DNA from 2 places in the Janibacter sp. YB324 genome. Region 2 is predicted to be linked to the other one. Evidence: predicted binding sites of a transcription regulator. Region 2 holds the regulator's gene; the other holds the start of a gene.

Region 1 (4,415 bases), 520 kb from region 2:
CGCAGGTCGGTGTTGCCGGTGATCCGCCCCAGCCCGGGGAAGTGCTTGACCGTCGGCTCGACGCCCGCGTCCTGCATGCCCTGACCGAAGGCGACCGCGCCCTTGCTCGCGGCCTGCGGGGTCGAGCCGTACTGGCGGCCCCATTTGCCGATGGGTTCGTTGGCCGTACCGATCTCGCTGGGGACGGTGTCGGCGGTCGGGGCGAGGTTGACGTTGACCCCCGCCTGCTTGAGCTCGGCGCCCCAGCCCTTGGCCGAGGCCCGCAGGTCGGGGTCCTGCGCCTGCTCGAGGCCGGAGGGCATCGAGGTGAAGCCGGACCCGGTGAGCTGCTGGACCTCGCCGCCCTCCTGGTCGGCGGCGACGAGCATGCCCACCTTGGTCCCGTCGACGGTGGGGGAGACCTCCTGCAGGTGCTTGCTGGCGGCCGCGACGGTCGCGCTCTCCTGCCAGCCACCGAGGTAGAGCATCGAGCCCAGGCCCTGCGCCCCGATCGGCCCGTCGAGCGTGGTGGCCGGCCCCGGCTGCATGGCCGCCATGAGCAGCTGTCCGGCCTGCTGGGTCGGCGTCATGGCGTCACGCACCTGCTCGACGCAGGCGCTGGCCTCGGGGCCGGAGGCGGTCGTCGTGGTGGACCGCGACGAGGACGAAGGGGAGGACGTCGCCGCCGAGGAGGACGTCGCGGAGGTCGTGTCCTCGGCCGAGGTCGAGGACGGAGTCGAGGACGACGTCGAGGAGGAGCTCGTGCTGCCCGCTCCCGGGTCGTCGGAGGCGCACCCGACGAGGGCGAGGACGGCGAGGCCTGCAGCGGCGCGGGTCAGGTGACTGGCTCGGGTCGGCATGGGGGGCAGGCTACCTGCGCCGCATGGGCGTCGACGGCGCTCGCGCCGGTGATGCCGCGCTCAGGAGGCCTCGACGACGAGCACGGCATGCTCGCCGCCGACGCGGGTGAGCACGACGGTGGCACTGTCGCCGTCGCCGGCCCCGCGGCCGATCTTCAGCTGCTTGCGCAGCTGGTCCTCGTCGAGCCGGATCCCGCGCTTCTTGACCGTGAGGCCGGTGACCCCGCGCTCGCGGAGCCACCCGCGCAGACCCTTGACGGAGAAGGGCATCGCCTCGAGCACCTCGTAGCGTCGGGCGTGGCCGAGGTCGACCGCGTCGTCGCTGGTGACGTAGCCGAGCCCGGCCTCGAGCTCCATGCCGGAGACGGCGCCGGTGACGGTGCCGATGAGGCCTGCCCGGGTGACCGCGCGGTCGGCCTCGTAGAGCCAGCGGCCGGTGTCGGCGAGCGAGAGGGCGGCGGCCGGGTCGTCCTCGCAGCTGCGCTGGTCGACCTCGACCGGCGGCGCGCCCTTGCGCAGGACCCGGGCGCTGCGGCCGGCCTCCTTGACGAGCGGGCCCCACCAGACCGTGCACTCGAGGACGGTGCCCTGCCACGAGGTCCACTGGGCCTCGGTGCCGAGCGGCGGGATGTCGTGGGGGAGCGAAGGGGAGAGCTTGGCCCCGGTCGCGGGGACGTCACGGGCGACGGAGAGCACGAAGTCCCACGACGGGGAGATCTCGTCGAGCCGGAAGACGCGCCGGGTGCGGCCGGAGCGGTCGGTGACTCCGGGGGTGCGGCGGGCGGGGTCGAGCCAGACTCCGGTGCGCGAGTGCAGCGGGTCGAGCGGTGCCTCGAAGTCCTCGGCCACACCGGTGCGGGCCCGGCTGTCGGGCCACGGCCGCAGGTTGACGTCGGCGATGGCCGCCGTGAGCGGGTCGGCATCGACGCCGTGGACGGTGACACCGAGGGCGCTCATCGCCATCGCGTCCGAGCCGATGCCGCAGCCGAGGTCGTGGACGGTCGCCAGGCTGGCCGTCGCGTAGCGGCCGGCGTGCGTCGCCGCCACCTCGAGCCGGCTGGCCTGCTCGAGACCATCGGGGGTGAAGAGCATGCCGTCGGCGAACTCGCCGAACTTCTCCTGCGCGCGCGCCTGCAGGCGCTTCTGCGTCAGGAGGGCGGCGACGCGCTCGGCGGAGTGACCCCCCGCCCGCAGCCGAGAGGCCAGACCGACCGCGTCCGCCTCGCGGTACTCGGGCAGGCCGTGCAGGGACTCGTGCCCCTCGGGGGAGGCCAGCCAGCGCACGGTCGTCGGATCCACGTGCGCCATTGTCACGCATCCCGGGCCGCCCAGCGGCCCGGTCGCGACGGGGATTGGCACTCGGGTTGACCGAGTGCCAATCGGGTGCCTAGATTTGCTCTTGGCACTCACCTCCGGCGAGTGCCAGATGCCACGGTTGGACGACCCCCGCGACGGCGCCCGGCCAGGCTTCGCCCCACGTTCACACACACGTCCCCACAGAAGGAGTCACCGTGTCGGTTTCCATCAAGCCGCTCGAGGACCGGATCGTCGTCCAGGGCATCGAGGCGGAGCAGACCACCGCCTCCGGCCTCGTCATCCCGGACACCGCCAAGGAGAAGCCCCAGGAGGGCGAGGTCGTCGCCGTCGGCCCCGGCCGGTTCAACGAGGACGGTGACGAGCGCATCCCGATGGACATCTCCGTCGGCGACCGCGTCATCTACTCCAAGTACGGCGGCACCGAGGTCAAGCACGGCGGCCAGGAGTACCTCATCCTCTCCGCGCGCGACGTGCTCGCGATCGTCGGCTGACGATCCTTCCCAGTACTGAGCTGACGCCCCGGGTGCGGCCCCTCCCGGGCCCTCCGGGGCGTCACCTCTTCCCCCTTCGTTAGAACCAAAGGACAGACATGGCCAAGGAACTGGAGTTCAACGACTCCGCCCGTGACGCCCTCCAGCGCGGCGTCGACCAGCTCGCCAACGCCGTCAAGGTGACCCTCGGCCCCAAGGGCCGCAATGTCGTCATCGACAAGCAGTGGGGCGCCCCCACGATCACCAACGACGGCGTGACGATCGCCCGCGAGATCGAGCTCGAGGACCCCTACGAGAACCTCGGCGCCCAGCTCGCCAAGGAGGTCGCCACCAAGACCAACGACGTCGCCGGTGACGGCACGACGACCGCGACCGTCCTCGCCCAGGCCATGGTCAAGGAGGGCCTGCGCAATGTCGCCGCGGGAGCCGCCCCGTCCGGCCTCAAGCGCGGCATCGACAAGGCCGTCGAGGCCGTCTCGGCCCGCCTGCTCGAGACCGCCCGTGAGGTCGAGGGCAAGGACGAGATCGCCCAGGTCGCGTCGCTGTCCGCCCAGGACCAGGGCATCGGCGGGATCATCGCCGACGCCTTCGACAAGGTCGGCAAGGACGGCGTCATCACCGTCGAGGAGTCCTCGACCGCCGAGACCGCGCTCGACTTCACCGAGGGCATGCAGTTCGACAAGGGCTACATCAGCCCCTACTTCGTCACCGACCCGGAGCGTATGGAGGGTGTCCTCGAGGACGCCTACGTCCTGATCAACCAGGGCAAGATCTCCAACATCCAGGAGATCCTCCCGGTGCTGGAGAAGGTCGTGCAGTCCGGCAAGCCGCTGCTCGTCATCGCCGAGGACATCGACGGCGAGGCCCTCTCGACGCTCGTCGTCAACAAGCTCAAGGGCGTCTTCAACGTCGCGGCCGTCAAGGCTCCCGGCTTCGGCGACCGCCGCAAGGCGATGCTCCAGGACATGGCGATCCTCACCGGCGGTCAGGTCATCGCCGAGGAGGTCGGCCTCAAGCTCGACCAGGTCACCCTCGAGGACCTTGGGCAGGCCCGTCGCATCGTCGTCACCAAGGACACCACGACGATCATCGACGGCCAGGGTGCTGCCGACGACGTGACTGGTCGGGTCAACCAGATCAAGTCCGAGATCGAGCGCACCGACTCCGACTGGGACCGCGAGAAGCTTCAGGAGCGCCTCGCCAAGCTTGCCGGTGGCGTGTGCGTCATCCAGGTGGGTGCCCACACCGAGGTCGAGCTCAAGGAGAAGAAGCACCGCATCGAGGACGCGATCTCCGCGACCCGCGCGGCCATCGAGGAGGGCATCGTCGCCGGCGGTGGCTCCGCCCTGGCGCACGCGGTCGCCGCGCTCGACTCCGTGCAGCTCGAGGGTGACGAGCAGGTCGGTGCCAACATCGTGCGCACCGCCGGTGTCGAGCCGCTGCGCTGGATCGCCGAGAACGCGGGCCTCGAGGGTTACGTCGCCGTCGCCAAGGTGCAGGAGCTGACCCCGGGTCAGGGCCTCAACGCCGCGACCGGCGAGTACGGCGACCTCATCGGCCAGGGCGTCATCGACCCGGTCAAGGTCACCCGCTCCGCGCTCGTCAACGCCGCCTCGATCGCGTCGATGGTCCTCACCACCGACACGCTCGTCGTGGACAAGAAGGAGGACGAGGACGAGGGTCACGGCCACTCGCACTGACGTCCCGACCTGATCGAATGGGGTGGCGCACCGGTTGGTGCGCCACCCCATTCGTCATGCTCCGTGGT
Region 2 (4,415 bases):
CCGCCGCTGACCCGGGCCTCGATGACCGCTCCGCGGACTCAGGTGTGCGAGCGCTTACCCGATGGCGCACGATGGGCCGCATGACCACGACTCGCACCGCCATCGTCACCGGAGCCGCCCGCGGGATCGGCCGGGCCATCGCCCTTCGCCTCGCCACCGACGGCCACCACGTCGCCGTGCTCGACCTCGACGAGTCCGCTTGCCAGGCGGTCGTCGACGAGATCACCGAAGGGGGCGGGACCGCCCTGGCCGTGGGCGTCGACGTCTCCGACGCCGAGCAGGTCGAGGCGGGCGTCGCTCGCGTGGCCGAGGAGCTCGGTGCCCCGACGCTGCTCGTCAACAACGCCGGCATCATCCGCGACAACATGCTCTTCAAGATGAGCGTCGACGACTGGGACTCGGTCATGGCGGTCCACCTGCGGGGCGCCTTCCTCATGACCAAGGCCGCCCAGGCGCACATGACCGCGGAAAAGTACGGCCGCATCGTCAACCTCAGCTCGACCTCTGCCCTGGGCAACCGCGGCCAGACCAACTACTCGGCCGCCAAGGCCGGCATGCAGGGCTTCACCAAGACCCTGGCGATCGAGCTCGGCAAGTTCGGCGTGACGGCCAATGCGATCGCCCCCGGCTTCATCCAGACCGACATGACGGCCGCGACCGCAGAGCGCATCGGTGTGCCCTTCGAGGACTTCCTCGCCCACGCGGCCAAGGAGACCCCGGTCGGCCGCGTCGGCCAGCCCGAGGACATCGCCGCCACCGCGTCCTTCCTCCTGTCCGAGGAGGCCGGCTTCGTGTCCGGCCAGGTCATCTACGTCGCAGGCGGCCCGAAGGACTGACCCCTCGGCGGCCGTCGTCGTGCGTGACGTCGGCTGGATCTGCGCCGGCATCCCCCTTCGCCTGCGGTCCGGTGCCGACGCGCTCAGCCCGTGGCCGGGAAATCCGCTCGTGGCCGGGAAAGCTGCAGGTGACCGCGCAATTTCGCGGTCACCAGCAGCTTTCCCGGCCGGATCCGATCTTCCCGGTCAATCGGTCCGGCCGGACGGGCGTCGGGGCAACCCTTCGAGACGGCCGCGGGCGACCTCCTCAGGGAGCGGGGAGGATCAGCCCTCGGGCGCCGTGACGAAGTCGATGAGCTCCTCGACGCGCCCGAGGAGGGCGGGCTCGAGGTCGGCATAGCTGCGGACGGTGCCCAGGATCTGCTTCCAGGCGCGGGCGATGTCGGCCTGGGAGTCGTGGGGCCAGCCGAGGTGGGCGCAGATCCCGCGCTTCCACTCCATCGAGCGGGGGATCGTCGGCCAGACCTCCATGCCGAGGCGCTGCGGGCGCACCGACTGCCACACGTCGACGTAGGGGTGCCCGAGGACGAGCACGTGCTCGGGCGCGACCTTGTTGGCCTCGGCGACGATGCGCGACTCCTTGCTGCCCGGCACGAGGTGGTCGACGAGGACCCCCATCCGCCGACCGCGGCCGGGGGCGAAGTCGCGGATCGCGGCCGCGAGGTCGTCGACGCCGTCGAGCATCTCGACGACGACGCCCTCGACCCGCAGGTCGTGGCCCCAGACCTTTTCGACGAGCTCGGCGTCGTGGCGGCCCTCGACGAAGATCCGGGACCCGATGGCGACCCGGGCCTTGGCGTCGTGCACGGCGACGGACCCGCTCGTAGTGCGGGAGGCCTGCTTCTCGGCGGCTGCGAGGGCCGCGCGCTGGGCCCCCTTCGGCGCGGTGAGCGAGACCGGGGCGCCGTCGACGAGGAAGCCCGGACCGAGCGGGAAGGCCTTGACCTTGCCCCGCCGGTCCTCGAGGTGGACGACGTGGACGCCGCCCGCCTTCTCCACGGCGACCACGGCGCCGACCCAGCCGGTCTCGACGTCCTCGACGACGGTGCCCGGCGCGGCCTCCATCGCCCGCGAGGTCGGTCGGGCCAGCCGGCCCTTCGACTTCCAGTCGCCGGAGAGGACGTCCATGCCGTATCGATCGCTCACGGCACGGACGGTAGGCCGAAGGGAGGTCACTCGCGGCGTCGGCACGCCGGATTCCGGGGAATGGCCGCCCCGGTCGTAGACTTGGCACTCAGGTGGACCGAGTGCCAGCGGTCCCGTTCGTGGGTGTCGAAGGAGGTCAGCATGAGCCAGGAGCGCCGCATGGCCGTGCTCAGCGCCATCGTCGAGGACTACGTCCAGACGTCGGAGCCGGTCGGCTCCAAGGCGCTGCTCGACCGCCACCAGCTCAACGTCTCGGCCGCGACCGTGCGCAACGACATGGCCGCGCTCGAGGACGAGGGGCTCATCATCGCCCCACACACCTCTGCGGGGCGCATCCCGACCGATGCCGGCTACCGGCTCTTCGTCGACCGGCTGCAGGCGATCCGCCCCATGTCCCGGGGGGAGCGCGCGGCGATCACCGACTACCTCGAGGGTGCCGACGACCTCGACGTCGTCCTCGACCGCACGGTCCGTCTGCTGTCGACGCTGACCCGGCAGGTCGCGGTCGTGCAGTACCCCTCGCTCACCCGCAGCACGGTCAAGCACATCGAGCTGGTGCCGATGAGCGAGACCCGGCTCATGGTCGTCGTCATCATGGGCACCGGCCGCGTCGAGCAGCGCGTGGTGCCCACGGGGGTCGACTACCTGGCTCCCCAGGGCGCCGATGCCCTGGCCAGCGCACGCGGCCGGGTCAACGCCGCCACCCGCGACCGCCGCCTCGCCGAGGCGCTGGAGTCGCTGCGCACCCTGCACGACGAGGACGTCGAGACCGAGGACGCCCTCACCGCCGGGGTCATCGGTGTCGTCGAGGCGGCACTGGCCGAGGAGCGGGCGACCAAGGTCACCCTGGCCGGCACGGCCAACCTCGCGCGCAGCTCGAGCGACTTCCCGATGACCCTCGAGCCGGTGCTCGACGCCCTCGAGCAGCACGTCGTGCTGCTCAAGCTGCTCAGCGTCGAGGCCGATCAGGAGGCGCCCGGCGTGTCCGTGCGCATCGGCTCCGAAAATCCCGTGACCGGGCTGCAGGGGACCTCGCTCGTCACCTCCGGCTACGGCGCGGGCGACGAGCAGGTCGGTGCCGTCGGCGTGCTCGGCCCGACCCGCATGGACTACCCGGCGACGATGGCACAGGTGCGTGCCGTCGCCACCTATCTCTCGCGGATCGTGGATGCCTGACCGGCGTCCGCTCCGCACCTGACCAGACCGACCCACGACCCACGAGGACGTCACGCGTGAACGACTACTACGAGGACCTGGGCGTCAGCCGTGAGGCGACGCCCGAGGAGATCAAGCGGGCCTACCGCAAGCTCGCCCGCACCCTGCACCCCGACGTCAACCCCGGGGCCCCGAGGCCGAGGAGCAGTTCAAGCGGGTCTCGCAGGCCTACGACGTCCTCTCCGACGAGACGAAGCGCCGCCAGTACGACATGGGCGGCGACCCCTACGGTGCCCACGACGGCTTCGGCGCCGGCTTCACCTTCAGCGACATCATGGAGCAGTTCTTCGGGCAGGCGGCCGGCGGCGCCGGCCGCGGCCCCCGCTCGCGCTCGGCGCGCGGGCAGGACGGTCTCGTGGGGCTCGAGCTCGACCTCGCGACCGCGGTCTTCGGCGGTCAGGAGGAGCTGACCATCGACACCGCCGTCGTCTGCGGCACCTGCTCCGGCGACGGCGCCCAGCCGGGCACCGGCCGCCGCACGTGCGAGACCTGCGCCGGCCGCGGCGAGGTCCAGCAGGTGCAGCGCTCCTTCCTGGGTCAGGTGATGACCAGCCGCCCGTGCCCGACCTGCCAGGGCTTCGGCGAGGTCATCCCCAACCCCTGCCACGAGTGCTCCGGCCAGGGCCGGGTGCGCAACCGCCGCACGATGACCGTGCGCATCCCCGCCGGCGTCGACAGCGGCACCCGCATCCACCTCGAGGGCGAAGGGGAGGTCGGTCCCGGTGGCGGGCCGGCCGGTGACCTCTACGTCGAGCTGCGGGTGCGTGACCACGAGACCTTCACCCGGCGCGGTGACGACCTGCACGCGTCCGTCGCGGTGCCGATGACCGCGGCGGCGCTCGGGGTGACGATGAGCTTCGCCACCCTCGACGGCGAGCAGGAGATCACCATCAAGCGGGGCACCCAGCCCGGCGACACGATCGTCCTGCCCGGCCTCGGCGTCACGCACCTGCGGCGCGAGGGCCGCGGTGACCTCGTCATCCACGTCGACGTGCGCACCCCGACCAAGCTCGACGCGGAGCAGGAGCGTCTGCTGCGGGAGCTCGCGGCCGTGCGCGACGAGGAGCAGCCCGATGGCGAGCTCGACGACGTCGACTCCGGCTTCGTCGGTCGGCTGCGGCACGCCTTCAAGCGCTGACCGGAGGGGGGAGTCCTCCCCATGTCGTCACCCCGGCTGCGTCGCTAGGTTCGTCGCAACACAGACCGTCCAGGGGAGTA

What was found. Region 2 encodes HrcA, which represses chaperone genes, less so after heat shock. Its sites were predicted from a motif close to TTNGCACTCGNNNNNNNCGAGTGCNAA; they were not measured.
Region 1: the regulator HrcA is predicted to act here: its motif matches at 2,192-2,218, upstream of groES (co-chaperone GroES).

What each region holds. Positions count from the first base shown of each region.
Region 1 covers NZ_CP060120.1:2,531,804-2,536,218, reverse strand. Annotated here, with positions in the region: gene H7A72_RS12365 (glycoside hydrolase family 3 N-terminal domain-containing protein) at 1-839, opposite strand, end outside; gene H7A72_RS12360 (class I SAM-dependent methyltransferase) at 900-2,147, opposite strand; gene groES (co-chaperone GroES) at 2,351-2,647, shown strand; gene groL (chaperonin GroEL) at 2,746-4,347, shown strand.
Region 2 covers NZ_CP060120.1:2,015,114-2,019,528, reverse strand. Annotated here, with positions in the region: gene H7A72_RS09785 (trimeric intracellular cation channel family protein) at 1-10, shown strand, start outside; gene fabG (3-oxoacyl-ACP reductase FabG) at 81-836, shown strand; gene H7A72_RS09775 (DUF3097 domain-containing protein) at 1,101-1,982, opposite strand; gene hrcA (heat-inducible transcriptional repressor HrcA) at 2,124-3,158, shown strand; partial or broken gene dnaJ (molecular chaperone DnaJ) at 3,215-4,335, shown strand.